3 regions of the Comamonas sp. C24C genome follow, and region 1 is predicted to be linked to each of the others. Evidence: predicted binding sites of a transcription regulator. Region 1 holds the regulator's gene; each other region holds the start of a gene.
What was found. Region 1 encodes FNR, which switches genes on or off when oxygen is low (the NO sensors DNR and NnrR bind a similar motif). Its sites were predicted from a motif close to TTGATNNNNATCAA; they were not measured.

Region 1 (7,855 bases):
CCTGCAAGCCATCGAGCATGGCGGCGAGCAGAGGGTCGATCAGAAAACTCTGCGGCATGGTCACGCGAGATCTTTCTCGACAGCAGGTGCTGCAGAACTGTCAAAAAAATAGCAAAGACGTCTTTGTGGCTGTAAAGCTTCCAGCGCATTGCGCGATAGCTGATTACGCGTCAAACCACGCCGAATCCCCAAACCCACATATTCAAGCAAATCGACGAACCGCAACTTCTGCGCCGTCTGCGTGTCATAGGTCAGCACCTGCGGCTTGAGAGACTGGCTGGTATTGACGGACACCACTACCCCCATGCGCCCGTCGCTGAGCTCCACCAAGGACCCCGGCGGATAGACACCCAGAGTCTGCACGAATGCCTTGAGCACTTCAGGTGCATAACGCTGGCGATACTGCCCGTACAGTGCGGCCATGGCTTCATGGGGCGTCATTTCGTTGCCTTGCAGTGGCAGATTGCACAAACGCTCGAAATTGTTGGCCAGCGCCAGTATCTGTCCGGCAATATCCATATCGGTCGCCAGCAGGCCAAGCGGAAAGCCCGATCCATCGGCCCACTCATGGTGCTGGGCGATGGCCGTCGTGACCGAAGGAGGATAGCCCATGGACAGGGCCAACGCCACCGACTCTCCCACATGCCGTGCATAGGCGGTCTCTCGCAGCGGCATGCGATCCGTGCCTTGATTCAGTGCATTGGCCGACGCGGAAATCTCCAGCCCTGGCTTGCCGATGTCATGCAGCAACGCTGCCGTGCCCAGATCCTGCAGCACATCGTTGCGCAAGCCCAGTGTCTTGCCCAGCAACAGGCTCAGCACGGAAACGTTCACTCCATGAACACCGAATGTGGCACCGCCCGTATCCGCGAGCAGATGCAGACTCAGATCACGAGCCTGCGCCAGTTTGACGACTTGCTGCGCAACCAGCTGATCCGTCGTGGCGCGCGCCCGCTCGGGGTTGGCAGGCAACAGGGCCTGAACATCGTCAAATACGGAAACCGCACCCAGAAACCGGGACTGCACCCCCAGAATGCTGTCTCGCCAGGCATGCGCATCGCTGTCCGGATGGCTCACAACAGGCCGAGGAGGCGCGACGGAAGGCGTGACAGCCTCCTCCAGATCGCTTCTGGAGAGATCAACCTGTACGGCCTTGAGCTTCAGGGTCCTGAGCGTCTGCAACTGCTCGTCATTGACAATCTTGAAGCTGCTGACGGGAAACGGGTGGCGCAACCAGCCAGTCTCCAGATGGACATACATGCCAATTCGCAGTTGTCCGATATCAATAGCAACGAAACGATTCACTTTGAGCGCTACACACAAGATGAGACATTATTCCGCAGTTCCATGACTGCTCAACCATGACTAGGGTCTGTTGGGATGCAAACTGCACCAACATTCCCCTCCTGTGTGACTTATCGGCACCAAAGGCTGGGTTTGTAGACCAGATCCATCCACAAAGCCCAACTCGCAACACCAATCAGCATCAAACCCGCAATTCTGGTGCCCCAGCGCGCCCGCAATGCATTGAGATGCGACTGCCCCAGCTGCCACAACCAGGGGCCCGCCAGCAACCACACTGCGCCGCCAATGGCAAACGCCGCCATTGACAGAGCACCTTGCCAGACTCCGCCACTCAGCGCGGCCACCAGCACTGCCGAATAAAGCAAGCCGCAAGGCATCAGGGCCCAGGCAAAGCCCGCGGCCAGGCTCCCTCCCGGGGCGACGACCCAGGGCTGGACCCTGGCCCAGACAGAGCGCCCCGCCTGCTCCAGCCACACCGGTTGTCGCGCCTGCACCAGCATGGCCAGACCCCAGGCCATGACCGCGACATGCATCAGCGTCCAGAGCTTCTGCAAGGCCGTTGTCTGACTGGTCAGCCAGGCCAGACTCTCCATGGCCACAGCCGCCACTCCGCCCAGCAGGGCATAGCCGGCAATGCGTCCCAGATGAAACAAACTGGTGCGCAGCCATTGGCGTTTTTGCAGGCCGTGCAAGGCGATGACCTGGCCGTCGCTGGCAGGCCTTGCGCCCGTCACGACGCTGCAGGGCGCAGCGCACATCACAAGACAATGGGGCCCACCCACGAGCCCCATGATCAAAGCAGTCCAGACCAGCGAAAACAACATGCGCTAGATGATGCGCGAAAAGCGCGTGCGGTTTCGGTCGGCCTGCAAATATCGATCAAACAGCATGGCTACTCCGCGCACGAAAAACCAGCCCAGGCCCGTGACCTTGAAGCCCTCGTCGGATAGCTGAACCAGGCCATTGCGCTGCATTTCCCCCAGTGCAGCCAACTCCCGAGCAAAGTACTCGCGGAAATTGATCAGCCAGGCCTGCTCCATCGGCTCATACAGGACGGAGCCCTGACACATGATGGCCATGATGATGGCTCTGCGCACCAGATCGTCACGCGAGAGCGCCAATCCGCGCTGCACGGGCAGCATGCCGCCATCAATGGCGTCGTAATACTCTTCCAGGGTCTTGACGTTCTGGCTGTAGGTGGCGCCCACCTTGCCGATGGCCGATACGCCCAGTGCAATCAGGTCGCAATCGGGCTGGGTGCTGTAGCCCTGGAAGTTGCGATGCAGGCGCCCCTGACGCTTGGCGATGGCCAGAGAGTCGTCGGGCAGCGCAAAGTGATCCATGCCCACATAGACATAGCCGCCATTCATGAAGGCATCAATTGCGCCGGAGAGCATGTTCAGCTTCTCCTGTCCCATGGGCAAGTCAGCCGATGCAATACGCCTTTGCGGCTTGAAGCGCTCGGGCAGATGCGCATAGGCATACAGAGCAATACGGTCGGGACGCAACTCGTTGACCTGGGCCAGCGTTCGCGCAAAAGACTCGGATGTCTGCTTGGGCAAACCGTAGATGAGGTCCACATTGATGGAGACAAAGCCCAGACGGCGGGCCTCGGCCACCAGCTCAAAGACTTGCTCGGCTGGCTGCTCCCGGTGCACCGCTTTCTGCACCGCGGGGTCAAAATCCTGCACGCCAAAGCTCAGGCGATTAAAGCCCATGTCCTTGAGTGTCTTCAGCCTCTCGTTGCTCACGGTACGCGGATCGACCTCGATGGAATACTCGCCGGCTGGATCGAGCTTGAAATGCTCACGCATCAGAAGCATCAACTGCTGCAGTTCGGCATCGCTGAAGAAGGTCGGCGTACCGCCTCCCAGATGCAACTGGCTTACCAGCTGGCCTTTGCCGCAATGCTCGGTATGCATGGCCAGTTCACGGCCCAGATAATCCAGATATTCGGCAGCCTTCTCATGATGCTTGGTCACGATCTTGTTGCAGGCGCAGTAATAGCAAAGCGACTCGCAAAATGGCACATGCACATAAACGGACAAAGGCAAGGCACGTGAGCTCGAATGCGTCTTGCGTTGTTTCAATGCCAGGATATAGTCGTCTGCACCAAAAGCCTCAACAAAACGGTCGGCTGTTGGAAATGATGTGTAGCGCGGGCCGGGAATATCAAAGCGGCTCAGCAACTCGGGCGTGACTGCGGTCATAACTGAAAGTTAGGGTGCGCCCACACTCCACATTGAGCAGATTTCAAAGAAAATCAGATCCTGGAAATCATGCCCATAATGGGCAGAAGCACATGTTTTTGAATGAATGCAAACAATGTGCCCCAAGGCAATCCAACTGTCCTTGATGAATATCAAGAGAGCGCAAGGCAAGTACTGCGACAATTTGATCCAACTCATCACTAACTACGAGGTCAATGACCGGCGCGACTCTCCATTCCAAGTCTGTCTGTGCCGTTGCTGAAAAGCCCATGAATCTTCAGACCATCAAAGCATCCTGCTCCAACTGCAATCTGCGTGAACTGTGCATGCCCATGGGCCTGGACGATGAACAAATGGAGCGCATTGACGAAATTGTGGCCACGCGCCGCAAGGTGAAACGGGGCGGGCTGCTGTTTCGCAACGGCGAGGAGTTCACCTCGCTGTACGCCATTCGCACCGGCTTCTTCAAGACCAGCGTGGCCACCGAAGACGGTCGCGACCAGGTCACGGGCTTTCAGATGGCCGGCGAGATCATCGGTCTGGACGGTATCGTCAACGACCACCACACCTGCGATGCCGTGGCGCTGGAAGATGCCGAAGTCTGCATCATGCCTTTCGACAAGCTCGAACAGCTCTCGCGCGAAGTCACGGCACTGCAAAATCATGTGCACAAGGTCATGAGCCGCGAAATCGTGCGCGAGCATGGCGTGATGCTGCTGCTGGGCAGCATGCGTGCCGAAGAGCGTCTGGCGGCCTTTGTGCTGAACTTGGTGCAGCGTCTGTCGGCACGCGGCTTTTCGAAGTCGGAGCTGGTACTGCGCATGACGCGTGAAGAAATCGGCAGCTATCTGGGCCTCAAGCTGGAGACCGTGAGTCGCACCTTCTCCAAGTTCGCCGAGGAAGGCATCATCGAAGTCCGACAGCGCCATCTGCGCATTCTGGATACCGAGGCGCTCAGGCGCATCGTCAACAGCCAGCAATGCCAGGACTGACTTCGACAGCAGCCCTCAAGACAAAGCCCGCAGACAGCGGGCTTTTTTGATGGCGGCGAATGCCTGCCAGGAGTTTCCGCTAACAGGGCCGCCGACACAGCGAGCGGCCAGCCCCTCCATCCGGAGCCGCCACCTGTTCGAAACTGCGGTCCTGTGCGCAGCACCTTACTCGACCAGGGGCTCCGAGACTATGCCCTGGTTCAGATCGCTGGCCGAACGCCCCAGCATGACGGTCATCAGTCCGCTGAACACGGTGACCGCCCAGAAGGCAAAAAAGGCCAGGGTGTAAATGCCATTGCGCGACCATTCCAGTGGCGAGCCCAGCCAGTGCATATCCAGCGGGTCCACAAAGGCAAATACCACCATTTCCATGATTGCCGCGGCCAGAAAAGCCGGCCAGACAATCCACATCCAGCGTCGAGCATCCATCGCGATTCTCCTTGGCCTGTGGGTTTGAACCTATTTTGCACAATTGCCATGACCTTCCCAGACATACCAAGGGCATGCACTCAGATGGGAAACCCTGGACCGCTATTATTTGAAGAGCTTCCAGCGCTTTATGTGTATCGATTTGAGGTCTATATCTATCTGAAATAGCCTTTAACAAAGCGCTATGCGCTCCTGTTGTTGAACTCCACCCGGCCATCCCTTGCCGGCAGCCGAGAACTGCAGGGGCCCTCCCGACTCTTCTGTCGACCAAGACATAGAACGCCGTCACGGCACACCGGCTACAGAAAAGCCTGCAACCAGGGCCGCAAAAAAAGGCCGCGGAAGTGGCCTTGGGATGCGTTGAAATCTCGGTCAGCGATCCAGCGGATGGTCCTTGGCCGGCGTCGCGGCATGGTTGCGCCCCGTCACTGCTGGCGCCAGGCTTTTTTCGCTCTCGGTGAGGCGCTGGTTGATCTCAATGCCGTGACGATAGTAGTCGGGGTCGATCACGGGATCCGGCTTGCTCATGGCGATATAGGCGGTCACGATGCCCGCGACCACCACCACGGCGGGACCGGCGATGACGAGCCAGACATGGGCAAACTTCCACCAGGGCTTGCCGTCCTCGGGGTGGATGATCTTGGCCTTTTGCAGGGCCTTGGCTTGTGCTGCCGACATGGTTAAACCTCTTTTCAGAAATCTGGCTGCCCAATTGCAAATCTGCAATCGGGCAGCATCAATTGTTGCTGATTCGCGATGCCCTTGCGTGGCTGTCGCGATGCATGCCGCAGGCCTAGCGCGGCACCAGGAACACGGACTTTTCGGAGATGCGTCCGGCCCCAGCCGTCAGCGCATCCACATTGAAATGCACGGGGTGCGAGCCGGAAGCAGCCGAGCCATAGGGGATCTGCAGGCGCACCGCAATGCCGCGCGTCTCGGCCGGACCTACCGAGACTTCCTGCTCGGATACTACCTCCAGCTGATCCAGCCCCGTGGCGCTGATGCGATAGCGCTGCTCGGACTCGGTCGCATTCATGATCTGCAGGCGATAGACGTTTTCGAGCTTGCCGCCAGCCACGATGCGCGACAGCGCGGCGCGGTCGCGAATCACGTCGACCTTGAGGGGCTCGCGCAGTACCAGGCTGGCGATCATGGCTGCGCTCAGCGCCAGCAGCACGGTCGAGTAGATCAGCACGCGCGGGCGGAAGATGCGCCGTATCACCTGCGCCTGCTTCCAGAGCTTGGCCACGGCGTTCTGCGTGGTCAGGCGGATCAGGCCGCGCGGGTACTCCATCTTGTCCATCACGGAGTTGCAGGCATCGATGCACAGACCGCAGCCAATGCACTCGTACTGCAACCCCTTGCGGATGTCGATGCCCACGGGGCAGACCTGAACGCAAAGCTTGCAGTCTATGCAGTCACCCAGACCCTGCGCCTTGTAGTCCACGTCTTTTCTGCGCGGCCCGCGCGCTTCACCACGCTGGACGTCGTAGCTGACGATCATGGTGTCCTTGTCGAACATGGCGCTCTGGAAGCGTGCATAGGGGCACATGTACTTGCAGACCTGCTCGCGCATATAGCCGGCATTGCCGTACGTGGCAAAGCCGTAGAACAGCACCCAGAAAATCTGCCAGCTGCCCTGGAAGGCCATCAGCTCCACACCCAGTTCACGGATGGGCACGAAGTAGCCGACAAAGGTGAATCCGGTCCAAAGGGACAGAACAATCCAGAGGAACTGCTTGAGCGACTTCTTCCAGATTTTCTCGAAGGTCCAGCCATGCTTGTCGATGCGCATGCGGGCGCTGCGGTCTCCCTCGACCTTGCTCTCGATCCACATGAAGATCTCGGTATAGACCGTCTGCGGACAGGAAAAGCCGCACCACAGACGCCCGGCCACCGCGGTAAACAGAAACAGCCCCAGCGCGCTGATGATGAGCAGCCCTGTCAGGTAGATGAAGTCCTGCGGGTAGAGCACCAGCCCGAACAGATAGAAGCGCCGTGCCCCAAGGTCGAACAGCACCATCTGGCGCTCGCCCCACTGCAGCCACGGCAGGCCGTAGAAGACGATCTGGGTCAGGAACACCATGATCCAGCGCCAGCGCGAGAAGACGCCACTGATGGCGCGCGAGTACACCTTCTGTTCGGAGGCGAACATGGGCATATATTCCTGGCCGCCGTCCACAGGCTCAGCCGTGATCGGTATGACTTTGCGAGGTTTCTCCGGATCGCAGGGCATCGCAGTTCCTTAATATTTTTGTAATTACTGAAAACTCAAACGCGAAAAAGGCGGTGCCTTGGCACCGCCTTCATCACCCGTCTTACTTCTGGGCGCTTGCGTTGGACAGCCCCCAGACATAGGAGGCCAGCACCGCGATCTGCGCCTCGGTCAGCTTGTCCTTCTGAGCAGGCATCTCGTTCATCTTGCCATGGTTGACCATGTCGACAATAACGGACTCGCCCCAGCCATGCAGCCAGATGTCATCGGTCAGGTTGGGTGCGCCAAGCGCCTGGTTGCCCTTGCCATCCATGCCGTGGCAAGCCGCGCAGGCCACGAACTTGGACTTGCCCTGCGAAGCCTTGACGGCATCGTGGGGGCTGCCCGACAGGCTCAGCACATAGTGAGCCACATTGCGCACATCTTCCGCCGAGCCCACGGCAGCTGCCATGGGAGGCATCACGCCGATGCGGCCGTTGGTGATGGTTTCCTTGATCTTGTCGGGTGTGCCGCCATGCAGCCAGTCACCGTCGCTCAGATTGGGAAAGCTCTTGCTGCCGCGTGCATCGGAGCCGTGGCATTGCGCGCAGTTGTTCATGAACAGACGCTCGCCGATGGCCATGGCCTGGGGGTCCTTGGCCATTTCTTCGGTGGGCATGCTGACGAACTTGGCGTACATGGGCTCCAGGTCGACACGGGCCTTT
Region 2 (7,855 bases), on a different contig from region 1:
CCCATGGTCCTCATCGTGGAGGACGAACCTGCGATTGCAGAGTTGATCGCGGTCAATTTGAGGCATAACGGCTTCCAGCCCGTCTGGGCGGAAGACGGTGTGTCGGCGCAGCGCGAGCTCGATGCCGTGCTGCCCGATGTGATCTTGCTCGACTGGATGCTGCCCGGTGCCAGCGGCCTGTCGCTGGCCCGCAAATGGCGTGCCGACAGCCGAACCAAGGCCGTGCCCATTCTCATGCTGACGGCGCGCGGCGACGAGCCCGACAAGGTGGCAGGCCTCGATGCCGGAGCCGATGACTACATCACCAAGCCATTCTCCACCCAGGAGCTGCTGGCCCGCATCCGTGCCGTGCTGCGCCGTCGCGCGCCCGAGCAGGTGCAGGACAAGGTCAGCATTGGCGAGCTGGTGCTGGATGCGGCTGCCCATCGTGTGAGCTGGCAGGGCGATCTGCTCAAGATCGGCCCCACCGAGTTCAAGCTGCTCAACTATCTGATGAAGCACCCCGAGCGCGTGCACAGCCGTGCGCAGCTGCTCGACAAGGTATGGGGCGACCATGTCTTCATCGAAGAGCGCACGGTGGATGTGCACGTCAAGCGCCTGCGCGAATCGCTGGGCGTGGCAGGTGTTCTGATTGAAACCGTTCGCGGCGCAGGTTACCGTTTCAGCGCTCAGGCCATGGCCTGACAGCACTTCCCCCAAAACCTCGGCCCGGTCTGGCTGGGTCGACAAAAATCACAACTGAAAGCAAATATGGGGTGGCGTGGTTTTCGATTGTTGGCCTCTCAGATCGCGGCAGCCATGGTGGTATGGCTGCTGTGGGCCTATCTGGTCGCACCCGATGCGACGGTGGGGCAGCAATCTGTGGCGGCCATGGCAGGTGCCTTGATCGGCGGCTGGATCTGGTGGCTGGTGGATAGCTGGAATGGCGCGCGCCTGCTGCGCTGGCTGCGCCAGTCGGAGCTGGGTGCCGTGCCCAACCTGGCGGGCATCTGGGGCGAGGCTGGCGTGCGCATGCGCCGCTGGATTCGCCAGAGCGTGCAGCAGGTGCAGCAGGGCGATCAGCGGCTCAACGATATCTTGTCGGCCCTGCAGGCCAGTCCCAATGGCGTGGTGCTGCTCGATGCGCAGGGGCGCATCGAATGGTGCAACCAGATTGCGGCCAAGCAGTTCGGCTTCGACGCCGAGCGCGATGTGCTGCAAAGCATAGGCAACCTGGTGCGCAATCCCCAGTTCAGTGCCTATTTCGTGGCGCAGGACTTCACCCACGATCTGGTCATGCAGGGGCGCGAAAGCACGCCTTCGCGACCGGTCAAGCTGTCGGTGCAGCTCTACGGCTATGGCGAGGGGCGCAAGCTGCTGCTGGCGCGCGATGTGACGGCTCTGGAGCAGGCCGAAGCCATGCGCCGCGACTTCGTGGCCAATGTCTCGCATGAAATCCGCACGCCGCTGACGGTGCTTGCCGGTTTTGTGGAAACGCTGCAGAACCTGCCGCTGGAGGAGGACGAGCGCAATCGCTATCTGGAGCTGATGGCCCAGCAGGCCGAGCGCATGCAGCATCTGGTGGAGGACTTGCTGACCTTGTCGCGTCTGGAGGGCAGCCCGCTGCCAGGCAACAACGACTGGGTCTCGGTGGCGCAGTTGCTCACTCGCTGCGAGAACGAGGCGCGCGGCCTCTCCAATGCCTTGACGCGCAAGCAGGCCAAGCCCCATGTACTGAACTTTCCCGACGAGCAGGCGCTCAGGCAGGCCGGAGAGCTGGCAGGCGCCAGCGCAGAGCTGCACAGCGCGTTCTCCAATCTGCTGGCCAATGCCATGCGTTACACGCCTGCAGGCGGGCAGATCGATGTGCGCTGGCAATTGCTGCCTGACGGGTCGGCCCGTTTTGCCGTCAAGGACTCCGGCCCCGGCATCGATGAAAAGCATGTGTCGCGCCTGACGGAGCGCTTCTATCGCGTGGACCGCAGCCGCTCACGCGACACTGGCGGCACCGGCCTGGGACTGGCCATCGTCAAGCATGTGCTGCAACGACATGGTGCCAAGCTCAGCATCGAGAGCGAGCTGGGCAAGGGCTCGGAGTTCGCTGTGACTTTTCCGCCCGGACGTGTGCGGGCCGTGACCGAGGTGCCGGCCAAGACGCTGTCTCATTGAGCGCTTCGGGGGCTGGTCCGGGGCCTGGGCGGTCGTATGGTTTTGTGCAGGATGGTGCTGAATGCCAGGGCCGTGACCAGCAGGGCGGCCGCGCTGCAGATCCACAAGGGCATGGGCGTGGCCTGCCAGCCCTGCCAGCCGGGAGCGGCCTGCCACCGGTAGGTCAGCCAGTAGCCAAGGCCCAGGCCGCCGCCCCAGAGCAGCAGGCAATAAATCACTAGGGGCGCCACGGTCACGCGGTAGCAGCGCAGCACGAAAATGCAGTAGGTTTGCACGCAGTCCGCCACATGGTATGCGGCCACGCAGATCAGCAGCCAGGACGTCATGGCCAGCACCTGCGGGGAGTCGGTATAGATGTCTGCAATCCAGCTGCGAGCAAGGAACAAGGTGGCAGCTGTTGCCATGCCTATCATCAGTGCCAGCTTGAAACACTGCTGAATCAGCGTTCTGGCCTGGGCTTCATCGCCTGCGCCGCGCCAGTAGCTGACGCGGGCGCTGGTGGCAATGGCCAGGGACAGCGGCACCATATAGCAGATGGCGGCCAGATTGGCGGCGATCTGGTGGCTGGCGGACGAGAGCGAGCCCTGTCTTGCCACATACAGGGCCATGAGCGTGAAGGAGGTGACCTCCACCAGAATGGCCAGACCCGCAGGAATGCCAAGGCGGCAGAAGCGGCCCAGTTGCAGCCAGTCAGGGGGCTCCAGCTTCTGCCACAGCGCCAGCGGCGCATAGAAATCCTGGGTGCGCATCAGGCACAGGGCCACGGCAAACATGGTGTAGTTGACCAGCAGCGTGGCCAGGGCGCAGCCCACGGCTCCAAGGGGGGCGAGGCCCAGGCCGCCAAAGGTGAACCAGACGGACAGGGGGACTTTGATCAGCAGCGAGATGAGCTGCAGCCAGGTGACCAGCTTGGGGTGGCCCAGCGCCTGGTTGAGTGCGCTGTAGATGCGAAACAGCAGCGCCGGCGGCAGGCCCCAGGCCAGCACGGCGAGATAGCGCTTGACCTCCAGCTGCAGCGCATCGGGCACATCGGTCCAGCGCAGCAGCGCGTCAGGCATGAGCAGCACTGCCATCCCCAGCACGCAGGCCGCGGCACACAGATACATGGACTGGCGCAGCGAATGCCCTATGGCCTGGGGCTGGCCGGCGCCACGCTGTTCGGACCACAGGGGCAGAAGAGCCTGAAAAATGCCCATCAGCGAGGCATAGACGCTGATGAAAATGGCCGAGCCCACGGACAGGGCGGCGACGGCCTCGTTGGAATAACGACTGGCGACGACGGTATCGGTGGTGCCGAAGGCCATGACGGCCAGCTGGCCGGCCAGCACCGTACCCGCATGGCGGCCTATGTACTGCAGCTCGCCCTTCATGGCGCGGCTTTGGGGCCGGTGTACTTGAGCAGAACCAGAACTTCCTTCTGACCGGCCAGACGGGTGATGCGGCTTACCTCGCTCCAGCCCTGGCGCAGCTTGCGATTGTGGTCGCCCGCCCAGCGGTCTGCATCGACCAGCGCCCAGCCGCAGTCGCCGGGATCGCTGCGGCGCAGCAGTGCCGTATCCACATGGGTGTAGTAGCGCACGGCCGCAATCTGCGAGCGGCCCAGGCCATAGGTCAGCACGCAGCTTGTGGCGCCGTTTTGCCTGAGCTCGTCGTCCAGCTGTGTCATCTGGAACTGATAGCTTCGAGCATGGTCCAGTGGCTCCATCCAGAGCGTGGACAACAACACCCAGCTCAGCGTGGCACCGCCGGCTGGCAGCACCAGGCTCTTCCAGATGGCTGCGCGGTTGCGCGAAGTGCGCCAGACCACCAGTGCAAACCAGCCGGCAGTGGCGACGAGTGCCACGATGACCGTGGGCCAGGAGATGCTGGCTTCAAACTGCGGGGCAAGGCGTGCAATATTGGCGGCGATCTTGGGTGGAAATCCGGTCTGGAATGCCAGCCAGACCACCCAGATGGCAATCGCGGATGCCGTAAAGAACAGCAGTGTGAACCAGTCGATCAGCGCGCTGATGCTGCGCCTGAAGGTGGGCAGGGCGAAGGCGGCCAGGGTGGCGATGGCAGGAAGTCCCAGCAGCAGGGCGCGATCGGCCGGGGTGCTGCTCAGGCAGGCGGCCACCGGGACGGTGGCAAACAGCAGGGCGATGGACAGATGCGGGTTGTGGCCGGGGTAGGCAATCTGGCGGCGCCAGACCCACAGCGTCCACAAAGCCAGGGGCCAGGCAGGCCAGCAGAACCACAACAGCAGCTGCAGCAGTGCGCTCCAGTCTTTGAGCGAATCCACGAGATGCCAGACCCATTGATCCAGTGCGGTGGTCAGGCTGGCGGCTAGCACCGTGGCGGCCATCCAGGCTGCGGCCCAGAGGCGTGCCTGGCGGTGTGAGCGGCCAGGATTGTCGCCCCAGCTGCGCTGGGTGAAGGCGATCACGCTGCCGCCCAGTCCGAACAGCACGGCAAGCGTGGGGGCTCCGCTCAGGGCCAGTCCCAGCAGGCCGAATATCAGGGCCGCCGCTGACTTCCTCGGGTGATAGGCTATGGCTGCCGCCGCAAAGAAAAGCAGCGCCGTGCAGCCCAGCTGGGTGACGTAGCTGGTGGTTTCATGCGAGAGCTGGGCCAGACCCAGGCAGGCAACCAGGGCCAGCAAGGCCGCATCGGCCATGGCGCGGGCGTAGTCGATCAGCTGCGCCTCTCCGCCAAAGGCGAAGGCGACGGGCTGTGCGCCTGGCGTGCGGGCCAGATAGTAGGCGCCCCACCAGGTGGCTCCCAGGGTCAGGATCAGCAAGGCGATGAACGGCAGGCGCGCCGCCATTTCAGCGCCGAGCAGCCACTCGAAGCCCAGCAGGGACAAGGCGCCCAGCCAGTAGGGCAGCAGACCATCGATGCTGGGAGCCAGACCCGAAAGCGTGGGAGACAGCCAGTCGGTATGACCTAGCGCCAGCTCGCGCATATAGCCAAAGGCCTCCATATCGTTGGAGCGCCAGGGGCCACGCATGACAAAGCCGGGAATCACATAGGCCAGGCACAGCAAAAGCAGGGCCCAGCGCGGCAGTCGGCGCACGGCGCTTTGGGCAACAATGGCAGGTGTGGGCTGGTTCACGCAATCAATCCGGTAGCGGCGGTGCGAGTCTGCACGGCCTGATCAGGCGAGAGCGCCCGGGTTCGGAGCGCTTGGTGCTCCGATGATAGGAGCATTGGGGTGCTGCAGGGCAGCTCCCAAAAAGAAAAGGCAGCACGGTTGCCCGAGCTGCCTTTTCAGCAAAAAAGTAAGATTTACTTCTTGCCGAAGCGGTTGCGGAACTTCTCCACGCGGCCACCCATGTTGTCCACCGACTTTTGTGTGCCAGTGTAGAAGGGGTGCGATTCAGAAGTGGTATCCAGCTTGAACAGAGGGTACTCTTTACCTTCGAAGTTTTCGGTTTCCTTGGTGGAAACGCAAGAACGTGTCACGAACTTGAAGCCGTTGGACATGTCAACGAACAGAACTTCGCGGTAATTGGGGTGAATGCCTTCTTTCATGATCTTTCCTTTGGTCAAGTGCGGGAGCCGCACCAGCCTGTCCGGTGTACTTTCCGCATAAAAGCTCTCCATTATTGCACACAATGGGAAATCGGTGCCTGACGAGCCGGCCGGCGGTGGCCGGAGCCCGCCGTTTGCAGGCCATTGCCGATATTGCCTGCAGGTCTGGGCGCCGAGTTCTTCTGCCTGCCGCGCTGCAGCCCGCGCCATCCGGCATCTGGCGCCGCAGTGCTTGCCAACCTGGATTTGATGAAGCTCAAGCCTCCTTGGGAGGTGACTATGCAACAACTTCTTCAGCACATAAGATGTTGCGTTATTGCCATGCAGCAAAAAGGGGCCGCTATGGGTGACCGCGAGGCCGAGACGCAGTTCAGTTCCAGCCAGCAGCTTGATCAGGCTGTGCGTGCGATGTGGGCGCAGCAGTGGCTGTCGGTTTCCCCCGAGTCCCAATGGCAGGCCTGGCTGGACTGGGCAGGCAATCTTGCCATCAGTCCGGGAAAGCGACTGGATCTCGCTTGGCTGGCGCTGGAGGAATGGGCAAGTCTTTGCTATGGCGGACCCAGGACCACTGAGCCAGATCGCCTCTTCAAGGCGGCTCAATGGCAGCAATGGCCGTTCAATGCCATCAGTGCGGGCTTTGCCGCTCAGCAACGCTGGTGGCAGGCTGCCAGCCAGGGCGTTGCCGGTGTTGAACCGCATCACGCGCGCCTGGTCGGGTTCTGGGGCAAGCAGTGGCTGGATATGTGCTCGCCTGCGAATTTCTTTGCCACCAACCCGATTGTTCAGGAGCGTACCCTCAAAGAGGGCGGGGCGAATCTGGTGCGCGGCTTGCAGTATCTGATGGAAGACCTGCAGGCCCAGATTGCAAACCAGCCGCCTGCAGGTTCCGAAGCATTCCAGCCAGGGCGCGATGTGGCCGTCACGGCTGGCAAGGTGGTGCTGTGCAACCGGCTGATGGAGCTGATCCAGTACACGCCCACCACCGACAAGGTCCACCCCGAGCCGGTATTGATCATGCCTGCCTGGATCATGAAGTACTACGTCCTGGATCTATCCCCAGGCAATTCGCTGATCAAGTATCTGGTCGATCAGGGGCATACGGTGTTCTGCGTTTCCTGGAAGAACCCCGATGCCGATGACCGGGAGCTGGGCATGGACGACTATGTCGAGCTGGGCTGGCGTGCTGCGCTGGATGCCGTTACCGGCATCGTCCCGGGCAAGAAAGTGCATGCGGCCGGCTATTGTCTGGGCGGAACCCTGCTGGCCATTGCTGCAGCAGCGATGGCGCGCGACGGCGACGACCGTCTGGCATCGATGAGCCTCCTGGCCGCGCAGACCGATTTCACCGAGCCTGGCGAGCTGGGGCTGTTCATCGACGAAGCGCAGATCAGCCTGCTTGAGGCCCAGATGGCCCGGCAAGGCTATCTGCGCGCCGAGCAGATGGCCGGCGCATTCCTGATGCTGCGCTCCCAGGATCTGCTGTGGTCGCGCATGGTCGATCACTACCTGCTGGGCGAGCGTGCGCCGATGAGCGATCTCATGGCCTGGAATGCCGATGCCACGCGCATGCCTGCGAGGATGCACTCGCAATACCTGCGTCGTCTGTTTCTGAACAACGATCTCAGCGAAAACCGTTATCCGGTCGACGGCAGGCCGGTCTCGTTGCTCGATCTCAGAGTGCCCATCTTCAGCGTGGGAACGCTTACCGATCATGTGGCTCCCTGGCCATCGGTATACAAGCTGCACCATCGCACTGCGGCCGAAATCACCTTTGTGCTGACGAGCGGCGGCCATAACGCCGGCATTGTCAGCGAGCCCGGCCATCCGCGCCGCAGTTACCAGCTGCGCATGCGTCCCGCCGGTGCACAGGACATGCCTGCCGCGCAGTGGCAGCAGGAAGCCGAGCGGCACCAGGGCTCCTGGTGGCCGGCATGGAGTGCCTGGCTCCAAAGCAGATCCGGTACGCCGCTGGCTGCGCCGCGCATGGGCGGCAAGAGCGGCAAGCCTTTGTATGACGCTCCGGGCCGGTACGTGCTTGAGCATTGAGTTGAAGACCTGCGCCGACCAGGATGCACGACGGGCATTTCTCTGCACGAAACGCCATGCGCCATCCGGGTTTGCGCAGGTCACGGAGTTTTCATAGGCCGTCTGGTCACGGTGATAGGCCGGACGGTCCGCCAGCCTCTCGATAGGC
Region 3 (7,855 bases), on a different contig from region 1:
TGGGCCAGCGAGGTGCCCGGAAAAATGCACGGCTGCGGGCACGATGGTCATACAACCATGCTGCTTGGCGCGGCACAGGCGTTAGCCAAGCTACATCGCGAAGGCAAGCATGCCATGGATGGCATGCTGCATCTGATCTTCCAGCCTGCGGAGGAACTGGGCGGTGCGGGCGGCGCCCAGCGCATGATGAAGGAGGGACTGTTTGCGCGCTTTCCCTGCGACGCGGTTTTTGCCATGCACAACATGCCAGGCATGGAGCAGGGCCAGATACTGTTTCGTGAAGGGGCATGCATGGCCTCCTCCGATAGGGCAACTCTGGTGTTCGAGGGCTGCGGCGGCCACGGCGCCATGCCGCACCTGGCGACCGATCCGACGGTGGTTGCCGCGTCCACGGTAATGGCCTTGCAAAGCATCGTCGCACGCAATGTAGATCCGCTGGCATCGGCAGTAGTCACCGTGGGACGCCTTCAGGCCGGACAAACCTACAACGTGATCCCAGAGACCGCCGAACTGGAGCTGAGCATCCGGGCCCTGAAGCCCGAGGTACGCGATCTGCTGGAGGAGCGGATTCGGGCGGTGGCGCAAGGTCAGGCCGACAGCTTTGGCGCACAGTGTCACATCACCTATGAACGCGGCTATCCGGTGCTGGTCAACTCTCCCGTTGAAACCCAGTTTGCGATGGATATAGCCCGGTCGCTGTTCGGCGACGCACGGGTCGTAGCCAATGCCGATCCGCTGTGCGCGAGTGAAGATTTCGCATACATGCTGGAAGAGCGCCCTGGTTGCTACCTCTTCATAGGCAATGGTGACAACGGTCACACACATGGCTGCGCCTCGGGACCCTGCAATGTGCACAACCCCAGTTTCGACTTCAACGATCGCAACCTCGAAACCGGCGCCACATTCTGGACGGCTCTGGCCCATTCCTTTCTTTCAACCCGCGCCCGAAGCTGATCATGAAAAAACCAGACTCCATCTTCCGTCGACATGCTCTCGTCCTGTCGCTTGGTTCCTTGTGTGTGGCCACATTCGCAATGGGCGCTGCGCGGGCAGCCGATCAGCGTGTGGTGACTCTGCTCGTTCCGTACCCGGCCGGAGGCCTGTCGGATTCCATCGCCCGAGCGATAAGCGCGGCATTGGGTCGGGCCCTGAATCAGCAAGTCATCGTGGACAACCTGGGCGGCGTAAGCGGTTCACTGGCCGCGCAGAAGGTGCTGAACGCGCCCGCTGACGGGCACATGATCTTTCTCGGCTCGCCCAACGAGGTGATTCTCTCGCCCATGGTCAACGCCGCCGTGAAGCTGAGAGCCGAAGACTTTCGCATGCTGGGCCAAGTGGCAGTGAATCCGCTGGTTTTGCTGACACGTGCCACACTGCCCGTGCGCAACGTCGATGAATTCATCGCCTATGCCAAGTCCCAGGACAAAGGTCTGTCCTATGGCAGCGTCGGCATGGGCTCCATGTATCACCTGTTGGCTGAAAGCATGGCGCAGCAGACCCAGATCCACGTCACACATGTGCCTTACAAGGGCATGGCCCCCATGGTGCAGGATGTCGGAGGAAACAGCATCGACTTTGCCATCCTGCCCTATGCAACGAGCTTCAAGGGAATGTCCGAGCAGGGGCGCCTGAGGCTCATCGGGTGGCTGGCTCCCACACGCAGCGAGCTGGATCCTTCCGTGCCCGCTCTTGGAGAAGGCAAGATTCTGAAGAACTTCAGCCATTCCACCTGGGCCGGCCTCATGGTGAGCCGTAAAACTCCCGAGGACATGGTGGTACGTCTGAACAGGGCACTGGCCGAAGTGCTGCGTGATCCCGAGGTACGGCGTCAGATTGCGGCCACCGGATCGGAAGCGCCGCAGCCCCAGACGCTGGCTGAGGCGGAGCGGAAACTCAAAGAAGACACCGTCAAATTTCGCGCCATGGCCAAAAACATTCAACTCCAGCCGCAGTAAGCAGGAAAGGCTGACGCCGTACAGGACGTTTTGGCAAGTGCGGCGGCCAGCGGCGCGCGCACGAAGTTCAGCCTGGGCTGCCTGAAGCTCAAAAGGTCGCACTCAGCTCGCCAAGCTTTGCGACTGACTCTTCCAGGACATGACCGGCGGGGTGCCACTAGCAGGCACGGCCGGGATGCGGCGATCCAGAACGTTTGTCTCGGCGGACATTCTTGCAGGCTTGGGGGACCTGCAGAGCTTGGCTGTGGTTTGCTCGGTGAACCATCAGGGCAAGAGCTCAAACCCCTTTGGCTTTGCTGGCTGCGACTGTTAATGGCGTGATTTTCCCTGCCAGGGCTGCATGCATCAGTCCTTGAAACGTAGCGCAATCCAGATGATTTTTCTCGGGGCAATTGGCCGCGTGCCGCAAGCCGTCACGCACGGCCTTCAGCCGCTTGATGGACTGCTGCACCTGATCTGCCTTGGCAAGCAGCATTTCGCGACTGACCTGCACTTTGCCGTCAGGGGGCAGCATTGAGCGGATTTCGTCCAGTGAGAACCCGGCAGCGCGCCCAAGAGCGATGACTGACAGTCGCTCTAGTACCTGAGCATCGAACAGGCGTCGCTGTCCCTGTCGGCCGATGGAATGTATCAATCCCTTCTCTTCGTAGAAGCGAAGTGTCGATGGGGGTAGCCCGGTTCTTTTTACTACTTCTGAGATTTCCATATTCAGCTATTGCGCTCAAGTGCACTTGAGCACCTACAGTGGTTTACATCACTGTAATCCTCAGAAGCGATGCTAGGAAATGATTAGTCTGACGAGTATTTTTGCACCGGCTCTGGCTGTCGGTATCGGCGCGACATTGCTGATGGACCTGTGGTCTGAAATGCTGCGCCGCATGGGCGTTGCCACCCTGAATTACGCACTGCTTGGACGCTGGTGCCTCCACTGGCGAAGCGGCACCTGGTTCCACCAGTCCATTGGAGAAGCTTCCGCTGCGCATGGCGAAAAAATCATTGGCTGGACGGTGCACTACCTGATCGGCATCCTGTTTGCCATGACGTTCTTGTGTATTGCGGATCCTTCGTGGACAGAGGCTCCTGCCCTGGTGCCCGCGCTGGTATTTGGCGCAGCAACCGTGGCGCTGCCCTGGTTCGTTCTGCAGCCAGCGCTAGGAGCTGGAGTGGCTAGCGGAAAAACACCCCGTCCGTGGCGCAACCGCGCGGTGGGACTGGCTACGCATCTTGTTTTTGGAGGGAGTCTCTATCTTTGTGCGAAAGCAATTGCCTTGATCTAGGTTTCGATTTGCGCAGCAAATGCAGAATGCTCTGCGTCTTGCCAAGACCCTGCATAAAGCGAGCGGCGTAAAGGATTGCACGCCGGCGTATGCCTTCACCCATCAAGCTGCTTTGTCATGGCTCGCGACCTTGAGCAACAAGGTTCTGCCATTTATGGCGATGAGCTCGATCTCGGCGCTGACTTTCATGCCAACGAAGGTTGCGAATACATGGCTGACATTCACATGGGGAGCTGCTGTTTTCTGCCCAGCAACAGAACGGAAGTCAGACTTTCAATGCAGGGTTGTTCCCTGATTCAGAACCCCTAGCTGTTCAATGCCATCACGCTCGTGGTGCTGCTGCCTTTTTGACTGCTGATAGAACGCAGGCAGGTTGAACCAATGGCCTGGGTCGCGGTAATCGGGCTGGCACAGTCATCAGCCAGTGGCAGCTGTTTCGCCGGTACACATTGATAGGTGATTCGCTCGTAGGGGGTGATGTTTGCGATCTGGTTCAATCCTTCAAGGGTGAAAGCCTCGGGCGAGAGGAGCGCCTGAGGCTTTCACTCGCAGTGTTGGTGAATCACACGGGGCGATGCACCAATACCGGAATGCTGCTGTTGACCAGCACGCGCTGGGTTTCGCTGCCCAGCAGAATGCCGGCGATACCCTTGCGGCCGTGCGATGCCATGCAGATCAGATCGCAACGGCTGTCTTGCGCCTGGTGGATGATGGCCTGGTTGATAGAGAGATTCGTCACCCGCGCGGTCTTGCAGTCCACGCCCTCGGCCGCGGCGATGTCCGTCGCAATCTTGAGCACCTGGTCGGCTTCCTTCTCGGCGCTCTTGGCCATTTCTGCAGAGTTGTAGGCCATCATCGCCTCGGCACCATAGATCATGGCGGTGTAATCCGGCATTACATACAGCGCCGTTACCTGTGCACCTTGCTCCTTGGCCAGCTGCATGCCCGCGCGTAGCGCGGCCTCGGAGAGTTTCGAGCCGTCCGTAGGAATCAAAATGTGCTTGAACATATCCCGCCTCCTGGCGCGTCAGCGCGCCTGTTGTTGACCAATGAATTCGATCGAATGCCGTATTCATACTCACACTCCGGGCCGGCCAAAGCAACACACAAAGTCAGTATCCAGACGATTTCTTGATAACAATCAAAACTTTGAAAAGTAATCAAAAGCGCCTCTATCGCTTACCCATAAAGCGATGGAAGCTATCAAAACAGTACTCTTGACGCCTCCTTCGTGGAATGCGCTGCTGCAGGTTGTTGTAGCTGACATGCATCTGGTTTGGCTCTATCGACCGGGCGTGGGGTAGAGTGGGGCGGCCCTTGCTGTTGTGGTTCTGGTTCAGCAAATAGCGGTTGAGCTGCCCACGCTGCATCACCGTACTGAACACCGTGCGGTCCAACTGCTTGGCGGCCCTTATCTGCAGAAAGGTCGGTTCCGTATTGATGACGGCGTGACGACTGTGCCTTGACTCCCTGGCGGCTGCTCAAGGACTCGCATCAATGATCGACACGGCACCAGAATCTGCATGCTGACGAAACCTGGAAGCAAGTTACGGTCTGCTGCTGCAGGTATTTGGCCTGGGCGCAGCCGATAAAGGTGGCTGGCCTTTGCCTTGTACCTGTGGCGCTCTGTGCCATTGCTGATTGGCCCCCCTGCTGGACTGTCAGCAGCTCAGTCAGCGATCACGTCCAGACAATCCGCTTGAACGGAATCCTTCGATGTGTCTCACGACGATCCCTGCGGCTGTGCACGATTCCCGAGCTTGAGCAGGCTTATGAAGTTTCCGAGGCGCGTTTGATGAAGGTGATGCATCAACTTGCCTTGCAAGGCTGGATAGTCACGGTGCGTGGCAAAGAAGGTGGCACGCGCCTTGCCCATATGCCGCAGCAGATCACGGCGCCGTGGTGCGTGGAATGGAGACCGACTTCGCGCTGGTGGAAGCTTTGGCAGCGGCGACCGGCCAGGTTCTTGCCTGCGAGGGTAGGGCAGTGGAAAGTCGATGCGCTGAGAGCGGTCGCGGGCAGTAGTCCCCCTAGTGCTTTTCATGTTCCGGAGAGTGCAGGGCAGGCTATGCGCAGTGGATGCAATCAAGCAAGCCAAGCATGCAATGGCGTGCAGATATCTGCGGATGAGCAGTGAAATCAGCAACTGTCCCAGGTATTAATGAAACTTAGCCAGCTCATATAGCGCCATCAGTCATTGCATGAATGCATGGGTGATAGCTCTATGCATTTGCGATGCTGCAATTACGGTCAGCAGGAGGCCGTCCGTGCGAGGAAGCGGCTGAAGCGAGTGTTACTGCCGTAATGAGGCGGAGGCGAAGATCAACACTGCAAGCAACCGGGTGAGGATGTTGAGCACTTCCTGGGTCCAGGAGGCTGCATAGTCGAGCGGGCACTTTTACTGCCTGAGCATAGGGTTGCAGGGCCATGGCTTTGGACAACAACAGTTCTTTAGCCCGTGCATGTATGCCTCCCAAGCTTTCAAGAGATATTATGATCTATTTAATGTAACTTACATGAATTAATCCAAGGCTCCCAAGCCCTGGATTGGCCCATTCCTAGGCTTTGGTTTTCCAGCTTTCGATGGGCTTTCCATACATCTGCTCGATGGCATCTTGGTAGTAAGCCATCAAGTTCTTGTGCTTGAGCTTAAGGGTAGGGGTCATCAAGCCATTGTCAATGCTCCAGCTATCCCTGACCAGATGGACCGCTCTGGGCACTGCATAACGGGCAAAGCTGCGTGTCTGCTTTTCTATTCTGGCAAGTGCTTCTCTCTCAGCTGCGGCATGGTGCAGGCTGGAAGCGTCATCCGGGTTCAGTCCGACACTCCTGGCAAGCACTTCCCATTCCACTTGGCTGACAACGGCGATACAGGCGATGAAAGGACGATCCTCGCCCACCACAAACACTTGCTCAAACAGGGGATCGACGAGGATGGCTTGTTCCACATCATTGGGAGGCACTTTCTCACCCGTCGACGTCACAATGATTTCCTTGATTCGACCTTTGATTCGGATGCGACCGTTTTCGATGGCGGCCTGGTCCCCGGTTCTGAGCCAGCCGTCGGCAGTAAAGGCTTTGGCAGTGTCTTCTGGACGGTTCCAGTAACCGCGCATCACCACAGGGCCAGAGACCTGCAGTTCCTGATCATCGCCAATGCGGACTTCAATACCCGGCAGCACCCGGCCAACGGTATCGGGCCAGTTGTCGTCGAGGCCGTTGGCACTGACCACAGGGGCGGTTTCGGTCATTCCGTAACCTTGCAGCATGGGCAGGCCCAGACCCAGAAAACAGCGCGCAATGGTCGGAGACAAAGGGGCTCCGCCGCTCACGGCCACGCGTAGCCGGCCTCCAAACTGTGCGAGCAGGGGTTGTGCGACAAGCCTGCGTAGCAGCCAGGCTGGCAAGGCAGAAGCCCAGCTTGCTTGGGCATCGAGCTGCTCGCTCAAGGGGATGCCTTGACGAGCGCAAAAACTCTCCCAGCCCTTGTTGACTGCCGCCTCGAACAGTTTGCGCTTGAAGCTGCTGGAGGCAAGCGATTCCTGAACCTTGGCATAAACACGTTCATAGATGCGAGGCACGGATATCAGCACGGTCGGCTTGACCTGCTTCATATCCTGCGCAAGTTGTGCGACAGAACGCGCATAGGCCACGCAAGAGCCGGTGGCAATGGCCAGGTAGTAGCCAGCAGTGCGCTCGAAAGTATGTGAGAGCGGCAGAAACGAGAGGAAGACGTCCTCGGGAAAAGCCTTCACACGTTGCATCACAGCGTGCAAGTCGCTGACCACATTGTCATGGGTGAGCATGACCCCCTTGGGCTTTCCGGTCGTACCCGAGGTATAGACAATGCCTGCCAGCTGTGTTTTGTCTGGTGGCTCGGGGAGGGCAGAGGTATACCGTTGACCTGCCTGAAGCCATGCGGACAAGACGATGAGCGGCTTTCGCTGCAGGGTCTTCACGGACTCCTGCTCTGCTTGTTCGGCAGGTATGGGAGAGGCGCTCGGTGACTCGTTGGTACGGCCTTGCTGTGCGTGGATCACGGCCTGAAGTTCGGGCAGCTCCTGACCGGTAGCGCAAATTTTTTGCCAGGCCTTGGCATCGGCCACAACCAGCAACGACGCAGCCGAATCGGCAAGGATATAGGCAATGCTGCCGGCATTGTCGATGGCATGCAGAGGAACGGGCACATAGCCGCAGCGCAGACAGGCCTGGTCGATGGTCATCGCATCAAAGCCATTGGGTAGCAGGATTGCCACCCTTGCACCGGCAGGAAGATTCGATGCGCACAAGGCGCGGCTCCACAATGCGACGCGCTCGGCGGTCTCGGCCCAGCTCAGGCTTTTCCAGGCATTCGTGGCTTCGTCGAACTCCCGGTAGGCCTCGGCCGCTGGCGTGGCGCTGACCCGCATGGCCAGGAGCTCCGGCAAGGTCTGCACCTGCTCGATAGTCAGATGTCGATTCTCTGTCTGGAGGCCCAGTACGTCGATTTCACTTTGTTGGTTCATGCGCTTACCTTCAAGAAGCAGGCAGTTTCCCGCTACGTGAATGATAGCGTTATGAAAATTCGGGACTCAGAATGCCGCTCCGAGCGGGATATCGATGCTTTGGTAGCAGACGGCAATG

Region 2: a site for FNR is predicted at 5,908-5,921, ahead of ACLBXN_RS08815 (PHA/PHB synthase family protein). Genes of this name have one in related genera too.
Region 3: a site for FNR is predicted at 4,364-4,377, ahead of ACLBXN_RS23070 (universal stress protein). Genes of this name have one in related genera too.

Annotation. Positions count from the first base shown of each region.
Region 1 covers NZ_JBKFBC010000002.1:488,572-496,426, reverse strand. The annotation lists gene ACLBXN_RS05945 (sensor domain-containing protein) at 1-58, opposite strand, end outside; gene ACLBXN_RS05940 (HD-GYP domain-containing protein) at 61-1,305, opposite strand; gene ACLBXN_RS05935 (sulfite exporter TauE/SafE family protein) at 1,416-2,129, opposite strand; gene hemN (oxygen-independent coproporphyrinogen III oxidase) at 2,133-3,515, opposite strand; gene fnr (fumarate/nitrate reduction transcriptional regulator Fnr) at 3,785-4,507, shown strand; gene ACLBXN_RS05920 (hypothetical protein) at 4,673-4,936, opposite strand; gene ACLBXN_RS05915 (FixH family protein) at 5,309-5,614, opposite strand; gene ccoG (cytochrome c oxidase accessory protein CcoG) at 5,730-7,172, opposite strand; gene ccoP (cytochrome-c oxidase, cbb3-type subunit III) at 7,255-7,855, opposite strand, start outside.
Region 2 covers NZ_JBKFBC010000003.1:418,756-426,610, forward strand. The annotation lists gene phoB (phosphate regulon transcriptional regulator PhoB) at 1-684, shown strand, start outside; gene phoR (phosphate regulon sensor histidine kinase PhoR) at 772-2,148, shown strand; gene ACLBXN_RS08800 (MATE family efflux transporter) at 2,142-3,518, opposite strand; gene ACLBXN_RS08805 (hypothetical protein) at 3,515-5,242, opposite strand; gene ACLBXN_RS08810 (type B 50S ribosomal protein L31) at 5,416-5,661, opposite strand; gene ACLBXN_RS08815 (PHA/PHB synthase family protein) at 6,004-7,707, shown strand.
Region 3 covers NZ_JBKFBC010000016.1:18,649-26,503, forward strand. The annotation lists gene ACLBXN_RS23045 (M20 aminoacylase family protein) at 1-954, shown strand, start outside; gene ACLBXN_RS23050 (tripartite tricarboxylate transporter substrate binding protein) at 957-1,955, shown strand; gene ACLBXN_RS23055 (helix-turn-helix domain-containing protein) at 2,233-2,661, opposite strand; gene ACLBXN_RS23060 (DUF2938 family protein) at 2,741-3,232, shown strand; gene ACLBXN_RS23065 (hypothetical protein) at 3,252-3,527, shown strand; gene ACLBXN_RS23070 (universal stress protein) at 3,795-4,241, opposite strand; gene ACLBXN_RS23075 (Rrf2 family transcriptional regulator) at 4,851-5,369, shown strand; gene ACLBXN_RS23080 (AMP-dependent synthetase/ligase) at 5,791-7,737, opposite strand; gene ACLBXN_RS23085 (MHYT domain-containing protein) at 7,804-7,855, opposite strand, start outside.